Regions from separate parts of the Alitiscatomonas aceti genome, predicted to be linked through region 2. Evidence: predicted binding sites of a transcription regulator. Region 2 holds the regulator's gene; the other holds the start of a gene.
What was found. The regulator Rex, encoded in region 2, represses fermentation and respiration genes when NADH is low (regulators of the CRP and FNR family bind a similar motif). The targets are predictions, from matches to a motif close to ATTGTTAANTANTTAACAAT.
Positions count from the first base shown of each region.

Region 1: the regulator Rex is predicted to act here: its motif matches at 15,941-15,960, upstream of gap (type I glyceraldehyde-3-phosphate dehydrogenase).

Region 1 is NZ_JAOQJF010000001.1:112,764-136,408, forward strand. It holds gene OCV69_RS00540 (galactose/methyl galactoside ABC transporter permease MglC) at 1-602, opposite strand, end outside; gene OCV69_RS00545 (sugar ABC transporter ATP-binding protein) at 621-2,153, opposite strand; gene OCV69_RS00550 (galactose ABC transporter substrate-binding protein) at 2,367-3,551, opposite strand; gene OCV69_RS00555 (M20 family metallopeptidase) at 3,740-5,203, opposite strand; gene OCV69_RS00560 (amino acid ABC transporter ATP-binding protein) at 5,228-5,953, opposite strand; gene OCV69_RS00565 (amino acid ABC transporter permease) at 5,961-6,650, opposite strand; gene OCV69_RS00570 (transporter substrate-binding domain-containing protein) at 6,675-7,628, opposite strand; gene carB (carbamoyl-phosphate synthase large subunit) at 7,838-11,038, opposite strand; gene OCV69_RS00580 (carbamoyl phosphate synthase small subunit) at 11,038-12,111, opposite strand; gene OCV69_RS00585 (manganese catalase family protein) at 12,309-12,920, opposite strand; gene OCV69_RS00590 (spore coat protein CotJB) at 12,920-13,225, opposite strand; gene OCV69_RS00595 (spore coat associated protein CotJA) at 13,218-13,403, opposite strand; gene OCV69_RS00600 (hypothetical protein) at 13,475-13,624, opposite strand; gene OCV69_RS00605 (CAP domain-containing protein) at 13,824-14,546, shown strand; gene gap (type I glyceraldehyde-3-phosphate dehydrogenase) at 14,769-15,788, opposite strand; gene OCV69_RS00615 (MBL fold metallo-hydrolase) at 16,019-16,708, opposite strand; gene OCV69_RS00620 (PhoH family protein) at 17,192-18,565, opposite strand; gene OCV69_RS00625 (electron transfer flavoprotein subunit alpha/FixB family protein) at 19,005-20,054, opposite strand; gene OCV69_RS00630 (electron transfer flavoprotein subunit beta/FixA family protein) at 20,109-20,891, opposite strand; gene OCV69_RS00635 (acyl-CoA dehydrogenase) at 20,949-22,100, opposite strand; gene OCV69_RS00640 (3-hydroxyacyl-CoA dehydrogenase NAD-binding domain-containing protein) at 22,240-23,079, opposite strand; gene OCV69_RS00645 (enoyl-CoA hydratase-related protein) at 23,120-23,645, opposite strand, start outside.
Region 2 is NZ_JAOQJF010000048.1:7,990-17,125, forward strand. It holds gene alr (alanine racemase) at 1-85, opposite strand, end outside; gene OCV69_RS15355 (NAD(P)H-hydrate dehydratase) at 72-1,667, opposite strand; gene acpS (holo-ACP synthase) at 1,672-2,034, opposite strand; gene OCV69_RS15365 (redox-sensing transcriptional repressor Rex) at 2,031-2,699, opposite strand; gene OCV69_RS15370 (transposase) at 3,056-3,406, shown strand; gene OCV69_RS15375 (ISL3 family transposase) at 3,482-4,333, shown strand; gene OCV69_RS15380 (helix-turn-helix domain-containing protein) at 4,293-4,958, shown strand; gene OCV69_RS17145 (IS110 family transposase) at 4,938-5,999, opposite strand; gene OCV69_RS17150 (ATP-binding cassette domain-containing protein) at 6,095-6,397, opposite strand; gene OCV69_RS15400 (ABC transporter permease) at 6,409-7,134, opposite strand; gene OCV69_RS15405 (ABC-2 family transporter protein) at 7,212-7,634, opposite strand; gene OCV69_RS15410 (cyclic lactone autoinducer peptide) at 8,459-8,578, opposite strand; gene OCV69_RS15415 (accessory gene regulator B family protein) at 8,580-9,136, opposite strand, start outside.

The sequences.
Region 1 (23,645 bases), on a different contig from region 2:
GGGATGGCAACGCCGCCGATGGTGAATAAGGTTCCTGTGATCAGAGAACGGTAGCTGTCGGTCAGTCCGCTTAAGGTCTGTCCGTTGTTGACGCCGTTCATTAAGTACATAAGGATGATACCGTATGTGATCAGCTGGGTGGACAGGGTCACGATAAAGGGATGCAGCTTAAATTTCGCCACGCTGAAGCCGTTTACGAAGCCAACGGCAGCGCCTACGCCCAACACGATCAGAAGCACCACCGGAATGGGCATCGCAGATGTCATGTTGGGGAATACCTTAAATACAGTGGTCAGTAAGGAAGCGGAGATACACGCTGCCAGACCTACCACACGGCCTGCGGAAATATCCGTACCAGTCAGTACGATACAGCCGCCGATCCCCAGGGCGATGGGCAGCTTTGCCGCCGTCAGGGAAATAATATTTACAATTGAAGAAAGACTGATGAATTTGGGCTGTTTCACGGTGATGAAAATGATCGCGATGGCAATGATGATATACATCGCGTTGTTTAAGATCAGATCCCCAATCTTTCTCTGCTGGTCTTTCTTGGAAAGCGCTTTAAATTCCTGTGCTTTGGATGTTGCTTTATTGTCAGCCACAGTTCATTCCTCCTATCCTTATGCAAATTTCGCAGCGAGAGCCATGATCTCTTCCTGCGTCGTTGTTCTTGCGTCCACCTCACCGGCCAGCTGTCCGCCGGACATAACCAGGATCCGGTCGCAGACGCCCAAAAGCTCCGGCATCTCGGAGGAAACCATCAGCACGGTCTTTCCTTCCTTGGCCAGATTAAGGATCAGCTGGTAAATCTCATATTTCGCGCCCACGTCGATACCGCGGGTGGGCTCGTCCAGAAGGAGCACCTCCGGCTCCGTCAAAAGCCACCGGGCCAGGATCACCTTCTGCTGGTTTCCGCCGGATAAGGAACGGATCTGGGTCCTCTGGCTGGGCGTTTTGGTACGCATGGCCTTGATCCCCCATTCCGTGGCTTCGCTCATTTTCTTATCGCTGAGGAACGGACCCACCTTATATCTCTGGAAGCTGGATATGGTGGTGTTGGCCTGGATATCGCGGATGCCAAAAATACCAGTGGCACGTCTTTCCTCGGTCAGCAGGGCAAATTTATTTTTTATGGATTCCCTGGCATTGCGGTTCATCACCCGTTTGCCATGGAGATAGATCTCGCCTTCTTTTCTTGTGGCGATCCCGAAGATATTCTCCAGAAGCTCCGTCCGTCCGGAGCCGTCCAGGCCTGCAATGCCCAGGACTTCGCCCTTTTTCGCCACGAACGATACGTCGCGGAGCTTGGAGTAGGCGGCAGTCAGTCCCTTTACCTCCAACAGAGGCTCTCCTACCACATTATCCTTCTCCGGATACAGGTTTGTAAGCTCTCGGCCTACCATCAGCTTGATGATCTCGTTCATTGTCAGATCCTTCGCCGGCTTTGTGGCGATCCACTGGCCGTCGCGCATGATGGTAACGTCATCCGAGATCCGTAAGATCTCTTTCATCTTATGGGAGATATAGATGATCCCGCAGCCGCGGTCACGCAGCATATTGATGATCCGGAACAGATGCTCTACCTCTTCCTCAGTCAGGGAGGAGGTGGGCTCATCAAATACGATCACCTTGGAATTATAGGAAACCGCCTTGGCGATCTCCACCATCTGTCTCTGGGATACGGGCATGGTGCTCATCACGGTTTTCGGGTCCACGTTCACATCCAGTTCATCGAACAGCTTTTTCGTGGCCTCGTACATTTTGGATTCACTGGTCAGAGGACACCATTTGGAGATCTTCGGGAACCGGCCCAGCCACATGTTATCCATAACATTGCGCTTTAATGCCTGGTTTAACTCCTGGTGCACCATTGCCACTCCATTTTCCAGAGCTTCCTTGGAAGTCTTAAAGCTGACCTCCTTGCCGTCCAGGTAAATATGGCCTGCATCCTTGTTGTAAACACCGAACAGGCACTTCATAAGAGTGGACTTACCGGCTCCGTTCTCGCCCATAAGAGCATGAACCGTCCCGGCACGGACCGTCAGGGAAACATTATCCAGGGCCTTTACGCCGGGGAATGATTTGCAGATCCCCTCCATGCGCAGCAGCACGGGCTGGTTTCCCGATCCAGTGGCATTTGTTGTGTCTTTCATACTCAAATCATCGCCTCCTGATTCTCAAGTATTTCGCTATACGCCGTTTCGTCATACTGGAAACGTCATCTCCGTATGGCGCAGAACAGGACCTTTTTCTGGTCCTGTTCTTTCCCGCGGCAGCCGCCACATGAGCATGCGCACATGTTCATCTGGCCGATGCGCGCGTAAAAAATACGGCCGCACCGAAGTGCGGCCGCATCATCGATGACTTTATTCCTCGCCTGTGTACATAGCGTAAGGAATATTCACACGCCATGTTCCTACTACGTTGGCTGCATCGACACCCTCAAATGTTTCTGCGCTTGTCAGATAGTTTGCTGTGATCTGGGCGATGGTGTTGGCCATACCTTCAGCATCCTGTTTGATGGTACCTGTCATTGTACCGGCTGCGATCGCGTCCTTTGCAGCGTCAGTAGCATCTACGCCGAATACCGGGATCACAGTAGCGCCTTCTTTGTTGTAGCCGGCGTTCTGGAGAGCGGTAACGGATCCGATCGCCATCTCGTCGTTGTTGGCGATAACAAGCTCAACCATGTTGTTGTTTGCTTCGCTGTACTGGGACAGGATCGTCTGCATATACTCGGTAGCTGCTGCTGCGGACCACAGACCGCCCTGGTCAACCAGATATTTGTTTGTGTTGCTTGCGTCATAGAAAGCTAACGGCTTCTTGCCGGCTGCTTCCAGGACCTTGTCCGCATCTTCCTGGCCAAACTGGGTACGTGCGATTGCCTCGGCGTTGCCCTCCTGGCCCTTGAACATTACGTAGGAGATCTGGCCGTCGCCGTTGAGATCTACGGTATCGTAATTCTCAACCAGGTACTCACCGATCATTTCGCCCTGCATATGGCCGGCCATCTCATAATCTGTACCTACGAATACAGCCTTGTCGTATGCGGAAACGACTTCCTCGCTTACAGAACGGTTGAAGAAGATCACCGGGATGCTCTGTGCCTTTGCCAGCTCGATGATATTCTTTGCAGCGTCGTCAGAACCGCTGTCCACCAGGTTTACTACCAGAAGAGAGGTTCCTTTTGCGATGGCTGTGGAAACCTGCTCGGTCTGGGTCGTCTGGCTGTTGTTGGAGTCGTAGTCCTGGTACTTGATGCCAGCCTTATCAAGAGCTGCATCCAGTGCGGAACGCACGCTGGAGATATATGTATCGCCGTATGTATAGTATAATACGGAGATCTCTCCTGCGTCTGCTAAATCCTTGGCGGCTTCTGTAACTGCTTCTGTAACTTTTTCTGTCTCTTTTTCGTCTGCTTTTGTTGTCTCTGCTGCTGCGGCTGTTGTCTCTGCCGGTGCTGCTGCGGACTCCTTCTTATCGCCGCCGCCGCATGCTGTCATGCTGGCTACAAGGCCGGCTGCAAGAAGAACGCTTACTAATTTTTTCATTTTGAATTCCTCCTCTTCTTTCGGTTTGTTATATATTAAACAACCATACCGTATTATACCCCATTCCATAGGTTTTGTAAAGGATTACCGATATTTTTTTATATAGCCTTCCATTTTTTGTATAAATCGGCCCAATCCGACAGAATCCGAGGAGAAATCTCTTGTTTTATATCTACAATTTTCCTTATTTACATCTTTTCACCCGGAACTACCGGTACTGCGCCTTCGGGAACCGGGCAGAAATAGCCGCCGTAGCGTTTCATTTTTGCCTCGTATTCATCCCTGGCCGCCTGTAAGACCTCCGGCTTTTCCATCAGATCCACAGCGGCTGCCGCCAGGACCTTGCCGGCCATGAGCATGGCCTTATGGGCAATGGAGGTGCGTCCGCAGGACACGTTCTGCCAGGAATGGCCCGGAGCCTTGGACGGATATGTGGCGGTATTGATCTGTGCCGTAGGAACCAGCCAGCTCACGTCGCCCACATCTGTGGAGCCCATGCGCGGATGCTCCGAATAGAAATACGGGATCAGGAAGTCGTTGATGGCTTTTGTCCCATGCTCCGAGGCTTTATCTACAAATTCGTAAAGCTCCTCGCTGTCCTCTGTAAAATCTCCTGGGAGCTTATTGTCCTTCATCTCCACAGAATCGCAGAGGGCCTGGGCGTAGGCGATCTCTTCCTCTGTATATTCCGGCATCTCCACCTGGCTGAAGTTTTCCCAGAGGAGCTTCTCCAGCACCTTATTGGGAACTGTATTGGAGCAGCCGTCAATGAACTTCTTCTCCATGGTGGTATCCGTCATCATGGACGCAGCCAGGGCGATCCGGTCCACACGCTCCTGAAGAGCCAGGGCCTCCTTGGCCCAGATGGAGCGCACCATATAGAGCACCTGTGCCCTGGGCTGCACCACATTGGGTGAATCTCCGCCGGCATCAGTGATGGAATAATGGATCCTGGCCGTATCCGGCATATGCTCCCGCAGGAACTGGACTCCAATGTTCATCAGCTCCACAGCGTCCAGGGCGGAACGGCCCTGCTCCGGGGCTCCCGCCGCGTGGGAGGCAACGCCGGTGAATTTATACTCTGTCTGGATGCAGGTATTGCAGGTACCGGAGGTTACCTGGTTTTCTGTTCCCGGATGCCAGGTGAGGGCCGCGTCGCATTCCTTAAATACGCCGTCCCTGGCCATGAAGGCCTTGGTGGCAGCTCCCTCTTCGCCGGGACAGCCATAGAGGATCACCTTTCCGCTCCCCTCTCCCTTTTCCTCCAGATAGTGCTTGATGGCAAAGGCAGCCGCCATGGATCCGGCTCCCAGAAGATTGTGGCCGCAGCCGTGGCCGTTGCCGTTGGATACCAGCTCTTCACGGCTCTGCTGTCCGGCCACCTGGGAAAGCCCTGTGAGGGCGTCGTACTCGGCCAGGATCCCGATCACCGGCTTTCCGGAGCCATAGGACGCACGGAACGCCGTCTCAATGCCGCAGAAGGGGTGCTCCACCTCGAAGCCCTCCTCCTTTAATACCTGGGCGTACAGCTCCCCGGATTTAAATTCCCTCAGGGAAAGCTCCGCAAAATCCCAGATCTTATCGGATGTGTCGATGATCACGTCTGCTTTCTCGTCAATATAGCTTAAAACCTTCTTTTTTTCGTCGGTCATGGTTCTGCCCCTCCTGTTTTCTTCTTAATACAATACCTTGCTTAAAAATTCCTTTGTACGCGGGTTGGACGGATGATTGAACACCTGGTCCGGACTGCCCTTTTCGGCGATGATCCCGCCGTCCATGAAAAATACCCGGTCAGAGACCTCCTTGGCAAAGCCCATCTCATGGGTCACGATCACGGTGGTCATTCCCGTCTTTACCAGGCTCTTTATAACCTGGAGCACCTCTCCCACCATCTCCGGGTCCAGGGCCGAGGTGGGCTCGTCAAACAGCATCACATCCGGCTCCATGGCCAGGGCGCGGACGATGGCAAGACGCTGCTTCTGGCCGCCGGAAAGCTTTTTGGGATACTGGTCTGCCTTTTCCTGAAGGCCTACCCGGGCCAACAGCTCCGCTGCCATCTCATCGGCCTCCTTCTGGCTCTTCTTCCCCAGGAGCACCGGAGCCAGGGTCACGTTCTTCCCCACGGTCAGATTGTTGAATACATTAAAATGCTGGAACACCATTCCCATCTTCTGCCGATGGAGGTTGATGTCCACGCTCTTGTCGGTGATGTCGGTGCCCTCAAAATAAATACGGCCGGAGGTGGGCGTTTCCAGCAGGTTCAGGCACCGCAGGAAGGTGCTCTTTCCTCCTCCTGACGGACCGATGATGGAGACCACCTCGCCCTTGGAGATGGTTTCAGACACGCCCTTTAACACCTGAAGGCTTCCAAACGATTTATGCAGATCCTCCACACGGATCAGTTCACTGCTAGCGCTCACTTGCGTTCATCCTCCTCTCCAGTAATGCGATCAGCTTGGACATAACGAATGTCACAAGGAAATAAATGATGCCCACGATGGTCAACGGCTCCAGAACACGGAAGGTAATGCCGTTGATGGTCTTAAACTGAGTCATCAGCTCTCCGATAAAGAAGGTGGATGCCAGGGATGTTTCCTTGACAATGGCCACAAACTCATTGCAGAGAGCGGGAAGGATATTTTTTACTGCCTGGGGCAGTACGATATGGATCATGGCCTGACGGCTGTTTAAGCCTAAGGACCGGGCCGCCTCGGTCTGTCCCGCGTCCACAGCCTGGATCCCGGCCCGGACGATCTCACAGACATAGGCTGTGGAGTTGACGCAGCAGGCGATCATCACGCAGGTGAACTCGCTGAGATCCAGCGCCGGAAACCACTGGGGCAGCATAAAATAGAAGAAATAAAGCTGTAAGAGGATCGGCGTTCCCCGGATCACCTCCACGTAGACCACGGCAGCAGCGTGAAGGGGCTTAAACCTTCCGATCCCCCAGCTGCTGCGGTGCATCATCGCCATCAGAGAGCCGGACACGGTGCTGATCAGCACCGTGAGAGCTCCCATATATAATGTCATCCATAAGCCATGAAGGAAGAGGGACGAATATTCGGTCCACACCTTTCCCATAACTGTGAAAAATTCCATTGGATCTTCTCCTTTCTTTCCGGCCTATTTCATCTCTATGCCAAGGCTTTCTGCCAGAGCCCGGGCTTCCTCGGTCCACTGGCTGTAAAGGCCCGATTCATTGACCTCTGCGATGATCCCGTTTAAGGCCTCCAGAAGCTCATCCTCGCCCTTTTTAACGGCGATGACATTGCCCTCGTCGGAATGATCAAATTTAAACTCCGTCATGGCGATCTCCGGGTAGGACTTCATCAGCATCTCTCCGTTATCGTAGGAGACTGCCAGAGCGTCGGCCTTCCCTGTGGTCAGCATCAGAACGCCGTCGGTGATAGCTGTAACTGGCTGGAACTGGATATCCGACGGAAGCTGTTCTGTCACCAGGGACTGCTGCAGGGAGGCATTCTGGGCTACGACCTTCTTTCCGGAAAAATCCTCCGCTGTTTTATAGGAAGCCGCATCCTCCTTCAGCACCAGAAGGGTATGGCCCTTATCCTCAGACTGGATGTTGTAACGGTCCGAAAGTCCCAGGGTCTCGGCACGCTCCTCAGTATAGGCAAATCCGGAGATTCCCATATCGATGGTGCCGGAGGCAAGTCCCTGCTGGATCGCGGAAAACTCCATAGCCTTGATCTCCAGCTCCACTCCCAGCTTTTCAGCGATATATTTGCCCAGCTCAATATCGGAGCCCACGTACTCGACGCCCTTCGCGCCAACGTTTTTAAACTCCATGGGAGCGAAATCCGGCGCGGTCCCCATGGTGATCTTTCCAGAAGCCAGGATCTTTCCCAGACGGCTTTCGGGATCCACATCCACGGCGGACACGGTGGCTTCTGCCTCACTTCCATCTCCGGCCTTTTCAGTCTCTTCTGCCGCAGCTGCTGTGCCGGAGGACTCTGCCTTCGTATCTGCTGCAGTCTCCTTGCTTTCTCCGCCGGAACATCCGGTCATCCATGCCATGGATATCATCGCTGCCATTGCCACAAATACATGCTTTTTCATAATTATTCCTCTTTTCTTTTTTTTATGCTTCATATATGCAGTTTCCAACGGCCATTTATTGGTGGCCTTTGTTTATGTTACGCATTATAATGCATAAATATTCTTTTGTAAAGAGATTTTTTGAAAAAATATGCATTTTATCCATTCCGTATAAATTTTTATGCATACCACCCGAAGGCGGTATGCATAATGGATAATCATTTATGGATTTAGATGTCTGCGATATTGATGAGCGTAAGCTCCTGGGCACGGTTCTCCATACTGGTCACCAGGGCCCTGGCCGTATCAATGGCTGTAAGGACCGTTACGCCGGTCTCGATGGCGTTTCTGCGGATGATAAAGCCATCGTGGCTGCGCTCGGCTCCCTGGGCCGGGATGTCGATGACCAGGTCGATCTCATGTCCCAGGATCAGATCCAGGATATTGGGAGACTCCTGCTCGATCTTGCGCACAGGGATGGTCACTACGCCCTTCTGGTACAGGTACCGGGCGGTTCCGTTGGTACAGAAGATCCGGTAGCCCTGGGCCTTGAAGCGGGCGGCAATGTCCACCATCTCCTCCTTATCGGAATCGCGGACAGTGATGATCATGTTCTTATACTTGGGCAGCTTGATACCTGCGCCCTGGAACGCTTTATAAAGGGCCTCGTTGAAGGTCTTAGCGATACCCAGGCACTCTCCGGTGGATTTCATCTCCGGCCCCAGGCTGATGTCTGCGCCGCGGATCTTTTCAAAGGAGAATACGGGCATCTTGATCGCAAAGTAATCGGCCTCTTTCTGGAGTCCGGGAGTATAGCCCAGTTCCCTGATGGTGTGGCCGCAGATGATCTGGGTCGCCAGGGGAACGATGGGGATCCCCGTTACCTTGCTGATATAGGGAACCGTTCTGGAGGAACGGGGATTTACCTCGATGATGTAAACATCCTCTCCGTCCACAATGAACTGGATGTTGATCATTCCCTTTACATGAAGGGCCCTTGCCAGCTTTTCTGTATACTCCACCAGGGTCTTCTTATTGCCCTCAGTGATGCTCTGGGCCGGGTAAACGGAGATACTGTCGCCGGAATGGATACCGGTACGCTCGATATGCTCCATGATACCCGGGATCAGGATATCGGTGCCGTCGCAGATGGCGTCCACCTCGATCTCCTTGCCCATGATATATTTATCCACCAGGATCGGATGCTCCTGGGCGATCTGGTTGATGATGCCGATGAACTCGTCGATATCCTCGTCGCAGATGGCGATCTGCATGCCCTGGCCGCCAAGAACGTAGGAGGGGCGCACCAGTACCGGATAACCCAGCTCGTTGGCTGCCTTTTTGGCCTCCTCTGCTGTAAATACGGTCTGCCCCTTAGGTCTGGGGATGCCGCACTGCTCCAGGATCTCATCAAACCGCTCTCTGTCCTCGGCCGCGTCCACGTCCTCGGCTGCGGTTCCTAAGATCGGGACACCCATTTTCATCAAAGCCTCCGTCAGCTTGATGGCTGTCTGGCCGCCGAACTGGACAACGGCTCCGTCGGGCTTCTCGATATCCACGATGCTCTCCACATCCTCAGGAGTCAGAGGCTCAAAGTACAGCTTGTCGGCAATATCAAAGTCCGTGCTGACGGTCTCCGGGTTGTTGTTGATGATGACGGTCTCATAGCCCTCTTTCTCAAAGGCCCAGGTGCTGTGTACGGAACAGAAGTCAAACTCGATGCCCTGGCCGATCCGGATGGGGCCGGAGCCCAGGACCAGCACCTTCTTCCTGCTGGTGGTTCCGTCCGCCTCATTCTCACTGCCGAAGCAGGAGTAGTAATACGGCGTCTCAGCCGCAAACTCAGCGGCGCAGGTATCCACCATCTTGAAGGCGGCGCGGATGTTGTTCTCATAGCGCATGGCCTTTACCTCATCCTGGGAAAGACCTGTGAGCCTTGCGATCACGTTATCCGGGAATTCGATGCGTTTTGCTTCCTTTAAGAGCTCCGGAGTCAGATCTTTTCCGGCGGCCTTAAGGGCAGCTTCCATCTCCACCAGGATCGCCAGCTTGTCGATGAACCAGATATCGATCTTTGTGATCTCATGGATCATGTCATAGGAGAAGCCGCGGCGCAGGGCCTCGGCGATGACCCAGATCCGGCGGTCATCCACACGGTTCAGCTCCTCTTTAAGCTCCGCGGATGTAAGTCCGGAATAGTCATAAGAAAGGAGGCAGTCCACGTGCTGCTCCAGGGAACGGATGGCCTTCATAAGGCCGCCCTCAAAGCTGGTGCAGATACTCATGACCTCGCCGGTAGCCTTCATCTGGGTTCCCAGGCTGTGGCTGGCGTTGATGAATTTATCAAAGGGAAGACGCGGCATCTTCACGACTACATAGTCCAGCATGGGCTCAAAGCTGGCGTAGGTTTTTTTCGTTACGGCGTTTTTGATCTCGTCTAAGGTATAGCCCAGGGCGATCTTGGCGGCAACCTTTGCAATGGGGTAGCCGGTGGCCTTGGAGGCCAGTGCAGAAGAACGGCTCACTCTGGGGTTTACCTCGATCACGCAGTATTCAAAGCTGTTGGGATTTAACGCGTACTGCACATTGCAGCCGCCGGTGATCCCCAGCTCAGTGATGATCTTTAAGGCGGAGGTACGGAGCATCTGGTACTCCTTGTCTCCTAAGGTCTGGGACGGAGCCACAACGATGGAGTCGCCGGTATGAACGCCCACCGGATCGATGTTTTCCATGTTGCAGACGGTGATCACGTTTCCGGCGCCGTCGCGCATTACCTCGTACTCGATCTCCTTCCAGCCGGCAATACACCGCTCCACCAGGACCTGTCCCACACGGGAAAGGCGCAGGCCGTTTTCCAGGATCTCAGCGCACTGCTCCGGATCTTCTGCAATACCGCCGCCGGAGCCGCCCAGGGTATAGGCCGGACGAAGCACCACCGGATAGCCGATCTTTTCTGCCACGGCCAGACCGTCCTCCAAGCTTTCCACGATCTCGGACGGAGCCACCGGCTCGTTGATCTTTTCCATGGTCTCCTTGAACATTTCACGGTCCTCGGCCTTTTTGATGGTCAGAGGCGTGGTTCCGATGAGACGCACGTTATTTTTTGCAAGGATACCGGCCTCTTCCAGCTCCATGGCCAGGTTTAAGCCGGCCTGGCCGCCCAGGGTCGGGAGAACGCTGTCGGGCTTTTCCTTCATGATCAGCTGCTCCACCACCTCTGTGGTCAGCGGCTCAATGTATACCTTATCGGCAATGTCCTTATCGGTCATGATCGTGGCCGGGTTGGAGTTTAAGAGCACGACCTCCACGCCCTCCTCCTTTAAGGAACGGCAGGCCTGGGTTCCTGCATAGTCGAACTCTGCGGCCTGGCCGATGATAATGGGGCCGGAGCCGATCACTAGTACTTTCTTAATATCTGGGTTCTTTGGCATTATCTTCCCTCCTCCATCATACGCATAAAGCGGTCAAACAGGTATCCGGAATCCAGAGGACCGGGACAGGCCTCCGGATGATACTGCACGGTGAAAATATTCTTTCCCACATACTTTAAGCCTTCGTTGGTCTTATCGTTCACGTTCACGAATGCCGGGACAGCCACGCTGGGATCCAGGCTTTCCTCATCGACTGCATAGCCATGGTTCTGGGAGGTTATGTATACCCGTCCTGTTTCCAGATCCTTGACCGGATGGTTTCCACCGCGGTGGCCGTATTTCAGCTTATACGTCTTCGCTCCGGTAGCCAGGGCCATTAACTGGTGGCCCAGACAGATGGCAAAGATCGGAACGCTGGACTCATATAACTTCCTTACTTCCTCAATGATCCCCACGTTCTCGGCCGGGTCTCCGGGGCCGTTGGATAACATGATCCCGTCGGGATTGGTCTTTAAGATCTCTTCAGCCGGAGTATCTGCCGGATAAACCGTCACCTCGCAGCCTCTCTTATTTAAATTCCGGGCAATATTGTCCTTTGCACCGCAGTCCAGCAGCGCAACCTTTTTTCCGTCTCCGGGAAGCACATAGGGCTTCTTCACAGAGGTCTTTAACACAACGCCCTTCACCGTATACTGACGGATCTTCTCCTTCACTTCCTCCAGGTCATAGTCCCCGTTGGTGGTGATCATACCGTTCATGGTTCCTTTTTCTCTTAAGATCTTCGTAAGGGCTCTTGTATCGATTCCGCTGATACCTGGAATATCCTGTTCTTTTAAGAAATGATCGATGGTGTCCCCGCTTCTGAAATTGCTGGGAATTCTGGATAATTCTCTGACAATATAGCCGTCCGGCCATGCCTGTCTGGACTCCATGTCCTCACGGCAGATACCGTAATTGCCAATTAAAGGATAAGTCATTACCACTGCCTGTCCCGCATAGGAGGGATCGGTAAGGACTTCCAGATAACCGGTCATGGATGTATTAAACACAATTTCACTGATTACTTCTCTGGAGGAGCCGATGCTTGTTCCTTCAAACACAGTTCCGTCTTCCAGTATTAAATATGCCTTCATGACGCCACCCTTTCTTTTTTGTTATCCGGGCTTTTCTATTTTAGCCCAAATTTTCACTATTCTATCATATTCATATGGTTTTTGCAAGCGGTTGCTGTCGATTTCTGGATTTTTTTTAGGAACAATTTTCAGATCCCCTTCTCAGAGCAGAAATCCGGCCCGGAAGCTCAGATCCGGGCTCCGGGCCAGGGTTCTTCTTATGATTTTAAAAGCTTTTTGTCAAACTCGGGGTTAAAATAATAATAGTTGGACGGATCCAGTTTCTCCTTGACCTTTTCCAGGGCCTCTCCGAACCTCTGGAAGTGGACGATCTCCCTGGCCCTTAAAAATTTCAGCGGGGCCAGCACGTCCGGATCATCGATGACCCGGATCAGGTTCTCATAGACCACCCGCGCCTTCTGTTCCGCCGCCAGGTCTTCAAAAATATCTGTGACGGCGTCTCCCTTACTCTGGAACTCGCAGGCGTTGAAGGGGATGCCTGCCGCTGCCGCCGGCCAGAGCCCTGTGGTATGGTCGATATAATAGGCGTCAAAGCCGGCCGTTTTTGCCTGCTCGGGAGTCAGGTTCCTGGTGAGCTGGTAAACCATGGCGCAGATGATCTCCAGATGTCCCAGCTCCTCGGTGCCGATGTCCGTCAGGAGGCCGCCCACTTCCTTACAGGGCATGGAATATCTCTGGGCCAGATACCGCATGGATGCCGACAGCTCCCCGTCGGGGCCGCCAAACTGGCTTAAGATCAGAGACGCTGTCCTGGGACACGTATTCTTAATGTTCACCGGATACTGCAGCCGTTTCTCATAATTCCACATTATAAAGCGCCTCCTTCCCATGGCATTGGTCCGTCTGACCAGGTAAAGTGCTTCTGGTCCGGGTATTTTGTGAGACTTCTGCTCTGGTTGTTGGTATCCGGGCATACCAGATCCATGGTCAGAGGCTCGAACTGGTCCGCGCGGATCTCCATCAGCTCCCTCCGCTTTTTCGATGCCTCCGAAAACGCCTTCAGAGCCTCCTGATCTGTGGGGTGGGTATCCAGATACAGAGTCAGATCGTTGACCATGAAGCTGGCCTCCCCGATCTTCTTCATAAGCTGCATACGGTCCATATTGTTATCCATGGAGCCCGCCTCCTTTCTCCGCCGCATAAAAGGGCTGGTCCAGGGACGGGAACACGGTGCCCTCCCGCAGGGCTTTTTCTGGATCGTACAGGGTCTCCCAGGGCTGGACTGGAGCCTGGACCATGGCCAGGACCGGAGCCGCCGGGACATTTCCATTTTTACACGTACAAAAATCCATTGCGCACACTCCTTTCGGGACTGACTTTGTCCTCCCCTTCAGTATGTGCCTGCAATGGATTTTCACACTGGTTAACCTTCGCCTTCCTTTACAATTTTGTCCAGAATGCGGATCAGGTCGTGGATGGACTGGATATCCTCTCCGCGGCTTAGGATCACATCCTGGAGCTCCGGCGACAGGCTGTTGAATTTTTCTCTGACATTCGGAGAAATATATGGCATATGATCACCCCATTTTTTAGTATGGGATATGCGCTCTTTTTTATACCGGTATTCCGGACCTCCTTTTTCCATTTCTGGAACGGACTTCCATCCCTTCCATCCCTTCCCTGGTGCAATGGAAGGAATTGTATGGTAAGATCTGTTTTGTAATATTTTATAACATTTTCGTAACATTTTCGTAATACAAGGAGGTACCCATATGAAAAAAACAGGATTTTATGCTATAACAGCCGCAGCCGTCCTGGCCGCTGCGGGAGCCGCTCCACTTTCTTCCCAGGCAGCCCAGGATCCATACCTGGCTGCGCCGGGCCGTGTGGCCGCCGTTTTTTCCGTCCCTGCCCCGGCGGTGGGAACCCTTCCAGGACTTTCGGGCCTGATCCGTTTCCCCATATGTACGGAAAAGCCGTCCATACCCCAGGCACCGGAATGGCCGGATACTCCTCTGATCCCGGAACAGCCAGACGCTCCCCAGTCTCCGGAACTGCCGGACGCCCCGGAAAACAATGGTTCACCCGAAACTGACGGCGGCGTCCAGGAGCCGGAAGCAGAGACCCCCGCAGCCCAGGTACTCGCTCTGGTAAACGCCCAAAGAGCCCGGGCCGGTCTTGGTTCCCTTTCCCTGGATCCGGAGGCCTCAAAAGCCGCAGGAGTCCGCGCCCGGGAGATCCAGATCTCCTTTTCCCATACCCGGCCCGATGGAAGAGACTTCTCCACCGCCCTCTCGGAAGCCGGGGCTTCCTTCCGCGCCTCCGGGGAAAACATCGCTTATGGCCAGAGATCGGCAGAGCAGGTCATGGACGTCTGGATGAACAGCGCCGGCCACAGGGCCAATATCTTAAATCCCGGATACTCGCGGATCGGCATCGGCCATGTGAAGGACAGCCGCGGCGTAGATCACTGGGTCCAGCTTTTCCTAAACTGACCGGAAGACCGTCCGGGTCATATGGAACGCCCGGCAGCATGAACCTGTACCAGGAGTATTCCATAAAAAAGAAGCCGCAGCATCGCGGCTTCTTTTTTAATCGTATGGTTCATAATCGTAATGACGAATGTATATGTCCCTTACAGAGATATGGTCTGGGTACGGCTGCTATTTCTGCATTTTCCGGTCATTGCCTTTTGTATCAGCTGATCTTCGGCAGGATTATGCCAGGTCCACGCGATTCATATATCTGATCAGACGGAAAATCTGGCTGGTGTAACCCCATTCATTGTCATAGAATGCGATCAGCTTAAAAAAGTGGGAGTTTACCTGAATGCCTTCCCTTGCATCGAAGCAGGAGGCGTGGGAATCGCCGATAAAGTCCGAAGATACCACCTCGTCTTCGATATAGTCCAGGATCCCGGAAAGCTCATTTTCACTGGCTTCCTTCATCTTCCGGCAGATATCCTCATAGGATGTCGGCGATTTTAACGCCACGTTCAGGTCCACGATGGAAACGTCGGAAGTCGGAACACGGTAGGAAATCCCGTTCATTTTATCCTTTAAAGAAGGGATCACCAGAGAGATCGCCTTTGCTGCTCCTGTGGTGGATGGGATAAGGTTTCCAAACACCGAGCGGCCCGTTCTCCAGTCCTTTAAGGATCTGCAGTCCACCACCTTCTGCTTTGCTGTTGCAGAATGGATCGTGGACATGAGTCCATATTCAATACCGTAATGATCTTCAAGCACTTTACAGATGGGGGCAAGACAGTTTGTGGTACAGGATGCATTGGAGACCACCATCATATCCGGTCTGTATGTTTCATGGTTGATGCCCATAACAAAGGTGGGAGTCACATCGTCCTTGGCCGGCGCCGTTACGATCACTTTCTTTGCGCCTGCCCGGATGTGCGCCATGGCCTTTTCTGTGGTGCAGAAAGCGCCGGTGGCGTCGATGATGTACTCGGCTCCGCACTCTCCCCATGGGATCAGCGAGGCGTCGCTCTCAGAGTATACCGGGATCTTCTGTCCGTTTACGACGATCCCGTTTTCATACGTATCCAGGGTTCCCTGAAAGCGGCCGAATATGGAATCATATCGGATCATATATACCATATACTCTAAATTTGCGTTGCGGACATTGATCCCGCATAAATGAAACTCTTCCGGTTTGTCGATGGCGATGCGGAATGCGACTCTTCCTATACGTCCAAATCCGTTGATGCCAATTTGAATTGCCATTGCAAATGTACCTCCTATAAAAAACATACCTTTTTCATTGGATGGCAATGACTTTTGCAGTAAATAACCGTGAATTGCTGTAACCCAAGGCCAGTGTAACATAAGTGTTCAGAAAAAGCCAGTGATTCGGAGGTAATTAAACATTTAACGGGATTGGCATTTTTTTTACAATAAAACTTCCTTTTATTTCCGACCCAGGAGGAAAAAGCTCTGGCTGTGATCCGCCGCTATCACAGGATGCTTTCCAGGTAGCACAGCAGGTCCTCCTTCCCCAGCGGTTCACAATGGCTGAGTATGCAGTATTTACAGTCCATGGAACGGATGGTCCGGATCAATGAAGCCAGCTTGTCCCGATCCATATATCCATCGTTAAAAAAGTCTTCGCTGGTGGAATCACCTAAAAATAAGACCTTCTCTTCCGGTATATAAATACAGGCCGTGTCTTCTGAATGCGGCGCTTCTGTATGAAAGATCCGGGCGGTCATTCCTCCCAGATCCACGGTCATTCTGTCCGAAAATTCCAGGTCTGACAATACAATATCCAGCCTGTCCAGATCTGCATATTCTCTTCTGAAATGGATGTCCTCTCTTTTCAGCGCTTCGATATAACCGAAGTCCTCCGCCTCTTCCTGCTGTTTTTTCAGAAACTCATTGGTCTTTTCATGGGCAATGCTGACCCCGCTGACCGCATGCATCCCGAAGCTATGGTCATAATGCCAATGGGTGATCACAGTAAAATCCGGCTTTTTTAAATGCTCTGCTTCGATGGCCCTGTAAAAATCTGCCACATGAGAAGACGAATATCCCGCATCAATGGCCAGAGACCATTTATCTCCCCTGATATAAGCTAACATCGGCCTGTCTGTTTCCGATTCATGTTCCAGATAATAGATCCGATCCGTTAATCTCTTTAATCCCATTTCCTGTCCCACCTTTCCGGCAATAATTCCTTCAATGTCATTTTCCTGTCGTGGTCAATGGCTGCCTGCTCCGCGCAGATCCCAATAGAGCATGGCCGGTCTATATTATAGTATATTCCATCTGACAAATAGTTTCAATTATTTTCCCCTTTCTTTTCCCCGTCTCATCGCCTTCTTAACGCCCTCCAGAACTCCAGTTTTTTACAGATAATCCTTCAGGGTATCCCTCACCTGCCCGGCATATGGAGATCAATATCCCACTTGATCTGAAATCTCAGTTCTTTTAAAAAAGGAAAAGCTTTTCCTCTCAATAACCATAGAAAATCATAATAAAAATGCCGTTACACAGAACAAATGTTGCTCCTGTAACAGCATCTTTACCCAAAATCCATTTTCCTCAATATCCGCGTTAATCTCTGTAAAATCTTTTTACAATTCTAATTTTCTTTTCCCTTTTATTTTCTCCATATCCCATGAAATTCCCTACAAACGCTGGATCGCCTCCGTGGCCAGAGATGACCGTTCACACTCCTCCGGCAAAAGAGTGATCTGCCAGCATAATGGACTTCCTTTCATGTGCTCCGCCGCATAGCTGAGCCCATTGGTCCTGTCGTCCAGATAGGGACGGTCGATCTGATTGGGATCTCCCAGGAGAATGATCTTCGTTTCTTTTCCTGCACGGGTAATGATTCCCTTGATCTGCGCCGGGGTCATGTTCTGCGCCTCATCTATGATCAGATACGTCTTAAGGATCGACCTTCCCCTGATGAAAGTCAGGGCTTCCGTCTGAATCAGCCCCCTATCGAAAATCTCCTGTATCTTGTCCTGCAATTCTCTTTCATCCGAATATCTTTCCCGGTCATTGGAATCCACCAGTTGTTCCAGGTTGTCCATAATCGGACGCATCAATGGAGAGATCTTTTCCTGCTCGTTTCCCGGAAGAAAACCAATGTCAGAGTCAAAAAGCGCATTGGGCCTGCAGATCAGGATCCTCCGATACTCCCCGGACGGATCATTGAGCACCTTTTCCAGGCCTACCGCCAGGGAATAAAATGTCTTACTCGTTCCTGCCATTCCCTTTACAATAACAAGCGGCGCTTTTTCTGCCGGCTGCATTAAGGCTTCCTGGAAGAAATATTGTCCTACATTTCTTGGACTGACACCATACGGCGTTGACTTCCTGTATTCTAATTTCCGGATAATGCCTTTTTCAACCCTCCCCAGCTGGGTCTTTTTGGATGACTGGTCTGCCCTTAAAATGATAAACTCATTTTCAAACAATTCCGGATGGATACACGCTCCATTACTGTCACAGCAGTATACGCTCTCCACCGGTACTCCTTTTTTCTTAAAATCCTTAAACAGAACCTCTGGAACAAATACTTCTTTCCGCCCCAGATACTGCTCCTCATGCCCAGCCACCTGTTCTGTTGTAAAGTCCTCTGCCTGGATTCCAAGAAGCTGCGCTTTGATACGCAGAAGAATATCCTTTGTCACAAGGATCACTTGTTTCGGACTCTCCTTTGACAATCCAATACAGACCTTCAAGATCCGATTGTCCGATTTATGATCTGGGAGATCCTCTGGCAGTTCTACGTTCAGATAATTTTTTTCCACCCGCAGGATACCGCCATGCCCCGTATACACTCCCTCCAGCAGATTTCCCTTTTCTCTGTAAGCATCCAGAATACGGATCACCCTGCGGACATTCGCCCCCTTTTCTCCCTCTTCTTTTTTCAGATTGTCAAGCTCCTCCAAAACAGTCATCGGCAGGACCACTTCATTTTCCTCAAAGCATTCGACGGCATACGGTGCCTGGATCAGTACATTGGTATCCAGGATATAGATTTTTTCCATAAAAAACCCCTTTACACATTTATTGTTTTCAGAGTACGATCTGACTCCACTCTGAAACTTCTTTTCAAGATTACCACCGAATTGTGTAATCTATCACCCTGTTATAATAAAATCTGTGTAAAAAAGAAATGACGTGCATTCTTTGCACAAAAAAGAAGCCCTCCCGGCCAGTTCACTGGACACGGTCAGGCTTCTTATGGTCATACCGTTCTAAAAGTTGTTCTTCCGTTCTTTTTTATGTTCTTCCGTTTTGCTAAGTGTCCTTCCGTCCTCTTTTATGTTTTTCCGTTCTGCTAAATGTCCTTCCGTCCTCTTTTATGTTTTTCCGTTCTGCTAAGTGTCTTTCCGTCCTCTTTTATGTATTCCCGTTCTAATGATTGTACTTCCGTTCCACATGTGGTTGTTTATTCTGATCAGATTTTATGTTTCAGCTTCGCTCTTATTTGCCAGCTGCTGCTTTTGCTTCTTTGATCTTCTGGGTAAGAACCGGAACGATCTTGTTCAGGTCGCCTACTACGCCGTAATCGGCAACGTCGAAGATCGGAGCAGACTCATCTTTGTTGATGGCAATGATGATGTCGGACTCTTCCATACCAGCCACGTGCTGGATGGCTCCGGAGATACCGATGGCAAAGTAAACATGGGGACGAACAGTCTTACCAGTCTGTCCAACCTGAAGATCCTTCGGCTTCCAGCCAGCGTCTACAACTGCACGGGAGCAGCTTACGGTGCCGCCGATGGCCTCAGCCAGCTCATCGAGGATCTTGAAGTTCTCCGGGCTTCCTACGCCGCGGCCGCCGGAAACAAGGATCTTTGCATCCATGATATCGGCAACGTTGGAAACAGCCTTAACGACTTCCATGATCTCAACGTATTTCTCGTTGGGAACAAATCCGGGATTGAACTCTTCGATCTCGGCCTTTCTTCCAGCCTCACGCGGAAGCTTCTGCATAACACCGGGACGAACGGTTGCCATCTGCGGACGGAATTCCGGGCAGGCGATGGTTGCGATGGTGTTTCCGCCGAATGCCGGACGGGTCATAAGAAGCTGGTTGTGCTTCTGCTCCTTGCCCGGTGTGGGAACCAGCGGGAAATCGCCGATATCCAGCTGTGTACAGTCAGCGGTCAGACCTGTATGGATGCGTGCGCAGACACGGGGACCAAGGTCACGGCCGATGGCTGTTGCACCGATCAGGAATACGTCCGGTTTGTACTTCTCGATCACAGAGGACAGAGCATGGGTATAGGGCTCAGTTCTGTACTCTTTTAATTCCGGATCATCTACAACGATGACTCTGTCAGCGCCGTACTCGCCAAGGATCTCAGTCAGTCCCATTACGTTGGAACCTACTAAAACTGCTGTTACAGTAGTATTTAAATCTTTTGCTAAGTCTTTACCTTTGCCGATCAGCTCCAAAGCGATGCTGCTCACTTCGTTATCAACCTGCTGCGCAAAGACATATACACCCTTATATTCTTCCAAGTTCATTACTGTTCACCACTTTCTTTATTCTATGAATTCGCTTTTTGACGTAGCTGTATCTTACAGCACGTGCTTCTCTGTAAGTTTGTCCACAATATAATTTACAGAAGCTGTCGGATCCAGAACAACCTTTTCACCGGCGCCCTTTCTTACCTTGTCAGATGCCTTTGCGATCTGAGTCGGGGATCCCTTCAGACCCAGGTTGGAGTCCAGAACGTCCTTTAAGTCGTTTCTGCCCCATACAGTGATGTCCTTCTTATATGCGTCAAAGATTCCGCCCGGAGTCATGTAACGCGGCTCATTTAATTCAGAAAGTGCTGTGATCAGACACGGCATCTTTGCTTTTAACATATGATATCTGTCATCATACTGACGTTTTACGATCACAGAATCGCCGTCGATCTGGATCTCCTGTGCATAGCTGATTACCGGGATCCCAAGATGCTCGGAGATCTGCGGTCCAACCTGTGCGGTATCTCCATCGATCGCCTGACGGCCCGTGATGATCAGATCGTAATCCAGGTTTCTTAAAGCGCCTGCCAGAGTCTGGGATGTGGCCCATGTGTCTGCACCGCCGAGCACACGGTCTGTAACGAGGATACCGTTATCAGCGCCCATAGCCATAGCCTCACGAAGAACCTCCTCAGCCTTCGGAAGACCCATGGTAACAACTGTAACCTCTGCACCATACTGGTCCTTTAAGCGGAGAGCTGCCTCCAGACCTGCCTTATCATCCGGGTTCATGATTGTGAGCATTGCTGCTCTGTCAAGAGTTCCATCTGGTTTAAACTTTACGCCGCCCTTAGTATCCGGCACCTGTTTAATACAAACAACTACTTTCACTGTATTTCACTCCTTAATTATTCGTTTATTTTCCGGTTTTTTTCGTGCTGTCAGATCTTATTTTAACAGAGCGCTGGAGATTACCATTCTCTGAACTTCGCTGGTACCCTCATAGATCTCTGTGATCTTCGCATCGCGCATCATGCGCTCTACGTCGTACTCTCTGATGTAGCCATAACCACCGTGGAGCTGGACAGCCTTGGTTGTTACTTCCATAGCAACCTCTGCTGCATACAGTTTTGCCATAGCTGCTTCAACAGAATATGTCTTCTGTGTTGCCTTTGCAACGGCTGCGCGGTATACCATGTACTGTGCGGCCTGTACCTTTGTCGCCATATCAGCAAGCTGGAACTGTGTATTCTGGAACTGACCGATCGCGCGGCCGAACTGCTTTCTTTCCTTTACATACTCGATGGTTCTCTCCAGAGCGCCCTCTGCAAGGCCAAGAGCCTGGGCAGCGATACCGATACGTCCGCCGTCAAGAGTATGCATAGCGATCTTGAAGCCCTCGCCCTGCTTTCCTAACATATTTTCCTTCGGAATGCGGCAGTCTGTAAAGATCAGCTCATATGTAGCGGATCCTCTGATACCCATCTTTTTCTCTTTTGTACCGAAGCTGAATCCCGGAGTTCCTTTTTCTACCAGGAATGCGGAGATCTCCTTCTGCATTCTGCCTCTCTTCTCAACCATTCCTGTAACAGCGATGATCACATAAACGTCAGCCTCTTTACCGTTTGTGATAAAGATCTTGGAGCCGTTTAGTACCCACTCGTCGCCGTCCAGAACAGCCTTTGTCTGCTGACCCTGGGCATCTGTACCAGCGCCCGGCTCAGTTAAGCCGAATGCGCCTAACTTTTCGCCCTTTGCCAGCGGAACCAGATATTTCTGCTTCTGCTCTTCTGTACCGTAGGTCTGGATCGGATCACAGCAAAGAGAGGTATGTGCGGAAACGATAACGCCTGTGGTACCGCATACCTTGGACAGCTCCTCTACGCACATTGCATAGCAGAGCGGGTCGCAGCCCTGTCCGCCGTATTCCTTCGGAACCGGAATTCCCAGGAAACCGTTCTTAGCCATTTTTTCAACGGTTTCTCTCGGGAAATGCTCTGTCTCGTCAACTTCCTGAGCGAGAGGCTTAACTTCTTTTTCAGCGAAATCATGGAATAATGTTCTCGCCATCTCATGCTCTTTACTTAATGTAAAATCCATGTTTTTAGTTCCTCCTTGTGAATTGTATCATATATAACATAAGAGAATGTGGATGCGGCATCCTCTCTATGTTCCCAGACATACAGTCCGGCCCGTGGGAATCCCCGCGGGCTGGACCCGTTTTCCTTCCCGGTAATTCCTAGCGGGAATAGTCATAAAATCCCTTGCCGGTCTTCTGTCCCAGAAGGCCTCCGCGCACCATCTTCTTAAGAAGCGGATGGGGACGGTATTTGGGATCTCCTGTTTCTGTTTCCAGAACGTTCATGATGGCCAGGACCACGTCCAGGCCGATCAGGTCGCCCAGGGCCAGGGGGCCCATGGGATGGTTTGCGCCCAGCTTCATGGCTGTATCGATGCCCTCCACAGACGCAACGCCTTCGGCGTAAATACCGATGGCCTCATTGATCATTGGGATCAGGATCCGGTTTACGACAAAACCGGCGGCCTCCTCCACCTGTACCGGCGTTTTTCCGATCTCCTCAGAGATCTTCTTTACCGCCTCAACCGCTTCGGGAGCCGTATTCAGTCCCGCAATGACCTCCACCAGCTTCATCACCGGAGCCGGATTAAAAAAATGCATTCCCACCACATGGCGGTTAATGCCTGCTCCGATCTCTGTGATGGACAGGGAAGAGGTATTGGTAGCGAAGATACACTCCGGCTTGCAGATCGCGTCCAGCTCTCTGAAGGTCTGCTTCTTGATCTCCATATTTTCAATGGCAGCCTCCACGATCAGATCACAGTCTCCGCAGATATTCTTCACACCTGTGGTGATCTTTGCAAGGATCTTATCTGCGTCCTCCTGGGTCATCTTCCCCTTGGCGATCCTTTTTTCAAACCCTTTTGCGATTTTATTTTTACCATTTGCAGCAAACGTCTCATTGATATCGCAGAGCATTACTTCATAGCCCTCTGTCTGGGCAAATGCCTGTGCGATTCCGGAACCCATGGTTCCGGCTCCAATCACACCAACCTTCATGATTCTGCCTCCTTACGTTTATGGGGGAGCTCCCCCGCCATTACCGGTTGTTGAATTTTTCAACCTTCCGTTTTTCAAGAAAAGCCTTCATTCCCTCTCTCTGGTCCTCTGTCTCGAAGCACTCGGAGAAATACTGCTCCTCTATGGCGATGGCATGGTCCAGATCCGAGAGGAACCCGTCCGTTACCGCACGCTTGCTGTTTCTCACGGCAATGGGCGCGTTGGACGCGATCTTCTGTGCCAGCTTCATGACTGCCGGCATCAGCTCCTCTCTGGGGTATACGCCGTTTACCAGGCCGATCCGGTATGCTTCATCGGCTTTGATGTTCTGGCCGGTGAATACCATTTCTTTTGCCTTTCCGGTCCCAACGACTCTCACAAGGCGCTGGGTTCCTCCAAAGCCCGGGGTGATCCCCAGGCCCACCTCCGGCTGCCCGAACACTGCATTGTCGGAGCAGTAGCGGATGTCACAGCTCATGGCCAGCTCGTTGCCGCCGCCAAGGGCAAATCCATTGACAGCCGCAATGGTGGGGATCGGAAGCGTTTCCAGCTTCCTGAAGATATCG
Region 2 (9,136 bases):
CCGGCAGCACGCTCCGGATCGCCTTCATATTCTTCCGGATCCGGTCCAGATCCACCTTCACATACGCTCTTTTATACATTTCCATTGACCACCTCTCCGATACAGCCTGCCAGCTCTCCGGCCAGGACCGAGTGAACGCCGTATTTTTTCTCAGCCGCTTCTCCTGCCAGCCCATGGACATAAACGCCCAGGGACGCCGCCTCGCAGTCGTCCATTCCCATGGCTAAAAGTCCCGCAATGACCCCTGTCAGCACATCCCCGGATCCTCCCTTGGCCATGGCCGGAGAGCCGCTTAAGTTTATAAACAGCTTTCCGTCCTTTCTGGCCGTCACCGTGGCCGCATCCTTCAAAACGCAGGTGACGCCGTACTGGTCCGAAAACTCCCTGGCCGCTGCCAGGGGATCCTCCTTGATCTCCTCCACCGGCTTTTCCGTCAGCCGGGAAAATTCCAGCACATGGGGCGTCAGAATGATATTTTCTGTAAAATACCCCTTCAGATACGGATATCTGGCAGCCAGGTTCACCGCGTCGGCGTCCATGACGATGGGCACATAGGCGTCGCTTAAGACTGCCTCCACCAGTGTCCTGGCATACTCCTCCTGGCCCAGTCCGGGGCCCAGGACGATGGCGTCGGCCCAGCCCGTCTGGGAACGGATATACTCCTTAAATTCCCCTGGCTCCTCGCTGGCCCACTGGGGATCAAAGGAGGACAGCACCGCCTCCGGCAGCCGCTCCTGGATCACACTGCGGTTTTCCTCCACCGTCATGATCTTCACCAGCCCAGCTCCGGTCCGGTACGCCGCCAGGGCAGAAAAATACGCGGCTCCCGCCATGTTTTTTGCTCCGGCGATCACCAGGATCTTTCCATAGGTCCCCTTGTGGGAATCCGCCCGCCGCCTGGGGATCTCCATAAGATCCTCCGGTCCGTGGGCATGGACGTGCTCTCCGGCCTGCTCCGGATCCTCAGGCACAAAGCCCACGTCCTCCACAAAAAGCCGTCCGCAGTATTCCCGGCCCGGAAACAGGGCCTGGCCCACCTTCCTCATGCCAAAGGTCACAGTCACATCCGCCTTTACGGCGCAGCCCATGACAGCCCCTGTGTCCGAGCTGATGCCCGACGGCATATCCACCGCCGCCACCGGGACCAGCTCCCGCTGCCGTTTTTCCTCCATGAGGCCGATGAGCTCCTTATAAACGCCCTCCACCGGCCTTGAAAGCCCGATGCCAAACACTGCGTCAATGATCAGATCGCAGGCCTCTGGAAGCAGATCGCCCAGGGTAAGGATGGGGATCCCCAGCTTTTCCGCCACCGAAAGCTGGACCTCCAGCTCCCGGCTCCGCTTTCCCTCCTGGGACGGAAGGAGGATGACAGAGGAAAAGCCCTGGAGCGTCAGCATCCTGGCCGCCGCCGCGCCGTCGGCCCCGTTGTTTCCAAACCCGCAGACTGCCCAGACCGTCTTCCGTTTCCTTTCCTTTAAAAGCCGCTCCCTTCCCGGACCGTATTCCAGGGCCTCATTCCCCGAAAGCCCCGGCTCCAGAAGCTCTCCGGCCCGTTTTACCACCTCCAGGGCCGCCCGCTCCATCAGTACCAGAGATGGGATCCCGTATTCCTCGATGCTTCTTTTATCCACCGCCTTCATCTCTGCGGCATTCAGCAGATCCTTCATTCCGTCACTCTCCTTCCCCCACGGCAAAGGCCATGGCGTACTCCCTTGTATTGGAAATGGATACCTCCAGCCGGAGGATCCCCTTTTCTTCTGCTGTCTTTCTGGCCCTGCCATACAGGTTCACATAGGGCTTTCCAAGCTCATCCCGGAGGACCTCGATGTCCCCTGGCATAAAGTCCCGGAAGCCCGTCCCGAAGACCTTGGCCACAGCCTCCTTCACAGCAAAATCGCCGGCAAGGACAGAGGCTTTCCCCCCTGCCTGCCGGCGCTCCCTTTCTGTATACACACGCGATAAAAAAGCCTCTTTTTCACAGGCTTTTTTCATCCGCTCAATTTCCACTAAATCACAGCCCGTTCCAAGGATCATACTGTTTTTTCCCGTTCCTTCCGCTCCCGCTCGTCCTGCATACTGCATACCCGGTAGGAAAGACGCATCAGACTCTCTGAAAGATGAACGTTTTCCACCACCACATCGTCGGGCACGTTGAGGTCCGTATGGGCAAAATTCCAGATGGCCTTGATCCCTGCCCGGACCAGACGGTCTGCGATCTCCGGCGCTTTGGACTTGGGGATCGTAAGGGCCGCGATCTGCACCTCGTTGTCCACAATGAACTGCTCCAGATTGTCAATGCTGCGGATCTCCACTCCGCGCACCACCAGGCCGATGAGCCGCGGGTTGATGTCGAACATTCCCTTGATCATGAAGCCGCGTTTTTCAAAGTTGGTATAATTGGCAATGGCCTGGCCCAGGTTTCCGGCTCCGATGATGATCAGGTTATGCTGCCGGTCGATGCCTAAGATCCTGGCGATCTCCGTATAAAGATACTTTACATTATATCCATATCCCTGCTGCCCGAAGCCGCCGAAGTTATTGAGATCCTGGCGGATCTGGGAGGCGGTGACCTTCATCCTGGCGCTCAGCTCGTTGGACGAGATCCTCTCGATCCCCTCCTCCATCAGCTCGCCCAGATAGCGGTAATACCGGGGCAGCCTGGAAATTACTGCCTTTGAAATCTGTCTCTCTTCTGTCATGTTGTGTCTTCACCTTCCTGTGTAACGATCAAATAGCACCTTCGCACAGGGGCAGCACGCCCCGGTACGCCGATGTTAACATTATAGCATATCTATGCATTTTGTCAAATCCTTGTCAAGTGGATCGGGAGGAAATTACGCTTACCTTAGTGTGTAGGATTACAATACATGTGCCGCAACGGAATATTTAAAGAGCAGAGATACTTCCTTTGTGTTATATTTTAGTCATCACAACAAAAATCACATAAAGGAGTTCTCTGCTATGGTTAGAGCGTGTATGAAAATTAAAAAGTATACAAAACGTTTATTTACGTCCTCTTTTTCATGGCAGAATAAAGAAAAAGGGGGCTGGTATTATGTTAAGACGTTACGAACTGACAGATCAGGAATGGAAACAGATCGCACCCTTACTTCCTCTGGAAAAGACCGGAAAACCCAGACGTCCCCCAAAGGATAACCGCTCCATGCTTAACGGAATGGTCTGGATCACACGCAGCGGCGCTCCCTGGCATGACCTTCCAAAACGTTATGGACCTTGGAATTCGGTATACAGCCGCTTCCGTAAATGGATTGATGACGGGATTTTTGCCATACCGGTACTGGAGCATATAAATATAGAAGGGAGCAGTGTGCTTGCAGATCGTGGATATGACAGCCATCAGCTTGAGTATTCCGGACGATTCTGGTTCATCCGCAATTATCCGTAAATGGGATTGGAACACAAGTGCTAAAATGATAAAATTATCTTAGGAATTTTGTCATTATGGAAGGAATTGAAACAGATGAAAGATACTCTTGAATTACAAAAATTTTACCCTGAAGAAATAGGCATCACAGAAGTAACTCAAAACGAAAAAGAAATTTATATCCATGTTTCTGTACAATCAAAAAATTGTACATGTCCCAAGTGCGGGGTGCTTTCAGAACATAAACATGGTACTTATAAAAGAAAACTTCAAGATCTTCCGATTTTGGGTAGAACCACGTATTTAATTGTAAATGCTTCCGAGTATCAGTGCGACGATTCTTCCTGTGATGTTACAACCTTTGTTGAGAATGTAGATGGTTTTTTGAATTATTACAGCCGTATGACAGAGCGTTGTGAAGATTTTATATGCACTTTGGCATTGGAAACAAACTGTGAAGGTAGTGCTCGTATCTGCCGTTCTATGAATCTGAAAACCAGTGGTGATAGCATTATCCGATTGTTAACGAAACGATATGCAGCACAACCGGAAGTTCCATGTGGAAGTATTATTGGAGTGGACGATTTTGCATTTAAGAAACGGCATACTTATGGGACAATTATTGTAGATGAGGCAACACATAAACCAGTGGCAATTTTAGATGGGCGTGATGGTAAAACACTAAAAGAATGGTTAAGTAAAAATAAACATATAAAAGCGGTGACACGAGATCGGGCAAGTGCTTATTCAGCAGCCATAAAGGAAATATTGCCCGAGGCTATGCAGATTGCTGACAGATTTCATCTTCATCAAAATTTATTAGAGGCCATAAGAAATACTATAAGTTCTGTATTGCCCGTTGATATCAGAATTCCATCTGATTCTAACAGCATTGCAGAACCATCAGTTGAAAACGATGGTAAAAAAAAAGCCATACAGTGTGGATAACCTTAACGAATATAATCAAAAAAGGGTACAACTGTACACTGCGATAAAGGAATATAATTCTGCCGGATACAGTAAACGCCAAATTTCTAAAGTATTACATTGCAGCAGAAATACAGTAACAAAATATCTCAATGGAGAATATGAAGCACTTTGTAAAAAAGATTTTCATAGCAGAATGGATCAGTTTTATGATTATATTGTCAAAGCTTTAACTTCTGGCATCAGTCGAAAAGATGTATATCGCAATGTTATTGAAAAAGGATATAAAGGCGGTCAATCTGCAGCATATGACTATATGAATAAAATCATAGAGCGATTCCAAATTGATGTTGCAATTTACAAAAGTTCTTCACCTGAAGCACTTCAAAACAAAAAGGCTTTACAAAAATATGACCACCTTTCACGAAACGGTATATTCCGTTATCTTTGGATGGGAATGGAACTTAGCAAAAACCATAAGGCATATATTTTACAGAAATATCCCCAACTTAGAGAGTTGATGCATTGTGTTCGAGAATTCCGTGAAATATACAAAAAGAAAAGTATGCCTCTATTGCATTTGTTTATCGAACGGTACAAAAACTCTGATTTAAAAGGTAATCGCTTAAAATTCAGCCATAGTTAAAAAATTACCCGACTGCTTTTCAGTAGCCGGTGTACCTTGACAATTCACATCCGATTGATTTGTGTCGTTTACACGGCATTGGATTTCAGTTTTAACATTTTCATTCCACGGAGCCAGGAGTTCTAATTCCTCATCACTCATCCTATCCGATGGCATTTTTTCAAGAAGATAGGTAAGATAGTGATAGACATTTACTCCATTCGCTTTTGCCATTTCTACCATTGAGTATACAATGGCACTGGCCTGGGCTCCGTTAGGAGTATCACAGAAGAGCCAGTTCTTGCGGCCAACGGTAAATGGACGGATTGCATTTTCACTGAGATTATTGGAAAAGCTGCACCGTCCGTCTTCCAGATAGGTGATAAGACAGGAACGGCTTTTCAGTTCCCGGTGCAGTCGGTTAATCGACCGAATCCTGTCCTCATTCAACTGGTCACGGAACATGGACAACCGCCTCAGATCTGCGTAAAGCTGCTCTGGAAGATATGGCATCCCAAAATTTCCATCTTTTACCAGATTCGCAATCAGCTTAGGATCTTTTTTATCATCCTTCAGTTGGCTGTTATCCTCAAGTTCCTTTGTCTGCTTTACGGCATACGGATTTACCTGAACCACACTGATCCCATTTGAGATCATCCAGGTTGCAAGGCAAAACCAGTAATGGCTGGTCGGCTCCAGACCGAGAACGATCTGACTTTTATTGTTTTCAGCCGCTATCTTTACTGCCCATTCCTTCGCCTTGTTGAATCCATCTGCATGATTGCCGAATGAAAAAGCGGACTTACTAAGTTCTCTGCCTCTGGTATCAATTGCTCTCAGATAGTGTGTTTCACTGCCTACATCGCATCCTAAAATAAGCACATCATCACAGATAAAACTGATTTTTGCGTTCTTATCAAACTTACCTTTGGTTTCCAACTCATGCCAGGTTGAAGCTTTTAGATTTTCTCTAATCACCTCGATTTTCTTCAAAAGCTCCTGCTGCTCGAAAATATTTACATTTGATACTTGATTTTTCTTCTTTGTGCCCTTAAGATTCATGTTAGATACCTCTTGTATTTTTTGAATTTTACTAACGGTCGGGTCAGTAATAATCCAAATTTACTTGAGGTATCTTTTTGTGTCAATCTCTTGGCCTATTTAAAGTATACAGGAAGCTTTCTGTGCTTATATGGCTCTTTACCAAATACTTCTACCTTTCCGCCAGTGGGAGCTAAAATTCCCGTCATCATTTTAATGGTCGTAGATTTGCCGGCACCGTTAGGCCCAATGAAGCCGACGATTTCTCCACGTTTAATTTCGAAGGAAATGTCATCTACTGCCGCGATTTCTTTATAGCGGTTCGAGAAAAAATGTGTGAGAAAGCCGCCGCTGTTTTCCATTATTCTGTAAGTTCTTTTTAAATGCTCCGCTTTTATGATTACCTGGTTCTCCTTCATAGGATCCCCCTTTAACTTCCTGCACTCGTATAGCGTCTTAAACCACAATGGAATACGAAAACAGATGCTCCCAGGAATAAAAATCCAATCATCGGCGATACAACTCCGCAAACATATTCCCATTTCGTTACCGCTTTATTTAAAACAATCAAGGCCGGGTAATAGCTAATAAATGCCCATGGCGCGATTGTTGTCAAAAGGACTTTGATCCAGCCCGGATAAATAACAAGCGGATAATGTGTCAGAGCGCGGAGCTGATAATAAAATAATTCTCCAATTCTTTCGGAACGTAAAGTCCAAAAGCTAAGTGCTCCCATAAGAATCATGGCACCCATCTGCAAAGCAACTCCGCCAAACAGGGTACATATCAGATAAGCTGCCATCTGCCATGAAAGTATGCCTGAATTTTTTATCAATGCGTTAATAAGAAACATAAGCGTCACAATAATCTGCCCGATAAAAGTATCGCCGAATCGGCTGCATATCAGCTGTCCCAGTACGCTCATTGGGCGTGTTAAATACAAATCTAACTTCCCTGTGGTAATTTCATTTTCTAAATGATAAACGCTATACCAGACAAAGGTTCCCGCAATTGCATAAGAACATAAATTTAATCCATACAAAATGGACATGTCTTCAAAATCCCATCCAGCAATATTCTGAAATCTGCTCACTACTACACAAAACGAGAGGAATGTCAGAAAATAACAATAGAAATTCGCTATGATCCCCAACACAAAGCCGACCTTATATTCACTTCGAGCCTTAAAAAAACTTTTACATATAGCAAGTAGGTTTTTATTGGATTCACCATTTAGCCCCCTTGAACGACGCAAAAACGAACCGAAAGTTTATATACTACATGCAGGAGAAGACCAAAGACACCTATCCACGCAATGATCCCCAAAAAAATGCTGATAATCGTTGTTTGAGCCACCTCTTCTTTCAATAATAGCTGTAAGGGAAAATCATAGAGATAATGAAATGGTAAAATTTCTGCTATTTTTTTCAGCGGATCGGGAAATAACGCAATCGGCAGTAGCGCTCCAGACAAAAACTGCACCGTATCTTCAAGAAGTCGCCGAAGTGCCCACACTTCAACAAAAATAAAAGCAGTAAAACCAATGATGGCAAATATAAGAGAAAATAAAATGTGCCCTAAAAGCAAAGCTACAATGCACATACCTAAGCGGCCCCATATGGTAACGGAGTAGACCACCGGCGAGAAAATCGCCATTTAGTATTTTTCCGGCAAGGATATGGTATATTTGATTCGAATATATCGTCCGAATTACGTTTGCGTAGATAACATACCCCATCATATACCCCATCATCGCAGCATCGTCCCGATACAGATATTGCCATAATGCTATTTGTACCAGTATTGAGGCTAGCGCAGCAAACATGGTAAAAAGGATATTGGATTTATATATCAGCTTGCCTTTTAGTTCAATCATAATACTCCCCACTACATTCTCTCCTTCCTTGATGCTTCATTTCCCATATAAGTAGGATTCACAACCTTTTTTAACATATTTTGCACAATTACGGCTCGAAATTTATTATGCTCCAAGCAAATAACAATTCATTGGCCAGGATCCCTTACATCAGAATATAGCACCTTTATGTGCTTCCAAATAAATCCCACAAAGAACTTTCAAAAACCATTCTTGATATTCCGATTTTCCACACAAAATCACAATCCCTATGATATAACATTATTTCTCTCATAAATGGCATCTGCTTATAATATTTTCCCGGACGCATACTTCATACTTATAGAAAAGCTTTCGTCCATTTGGACCACCTCCTATGATTTTTGAATTTGGCTTGCGACACCATTTTCATTGTATCATAGGAGGTTTTTATGGATATCTTTACCTCTTCCGTTTACTCCATTCTCCCCAGCATAGCTGGGGGATTAGACTTTTCATTCAGCTATATCTTTCCAACTATTCGATCATTTTCTGGACTTTCACCCATTAGAGCGTGCCCATGGCGTGCAAACCGTAAAAAAGTGATCCACCATTAGCAAAGCAGATCACCTTCTCTTTTTCATACCTATTTTATTAACCCTTCTGGAATTTCCGGCTGATATCCAGCTCCCCATGAGAAAAACCCCGCACCAGATTCCGCTGCCTTGCCAATCAGCCATGTTATCATAGTCAGTACTGTATCCATATTAATTCTCCCCCCTTTTTGCCATTTCCATCATTATTGCTACTATAAAGCTTGTTACCGCTATCAGATAGCCCCTCTCATTTCCAACAAACCAGTAAATTAAACAGCTACTCCCTTGTATCCATAAAATTCTGTGGGAATATATACGGTTTATTTCATATCTGGCAGTTTTCCCTTGATATCTGCGAGGAATAATTGGAGCGTTTTTCCATATGTACCAAACAGCTCCAGCTCCCATAACAAAAGCAACAGCATTTACACATCTATTCCCAATAGAGTGCATCCATTCCGCTATCATGATGCATCCTGCCGCTATCGCATTTGTCATTATAAAGCATCTCCCATAAGAGCCTGCATGATAACCTCCGGCAGTGATTCGTATCGGAATAAAAGACAATAAAAATATGATTGCCTCCTTCCCGTATCCCCCCAATATTCCGCATACCAAAATAGCTCCAATACACACAGCTGTGGATACAAGAAGTTCAAATCCATATTTATAAATGCTTTTTTGCTGTTCTGTAATCTTATTATACTTTATAAGATATTCTGTACATT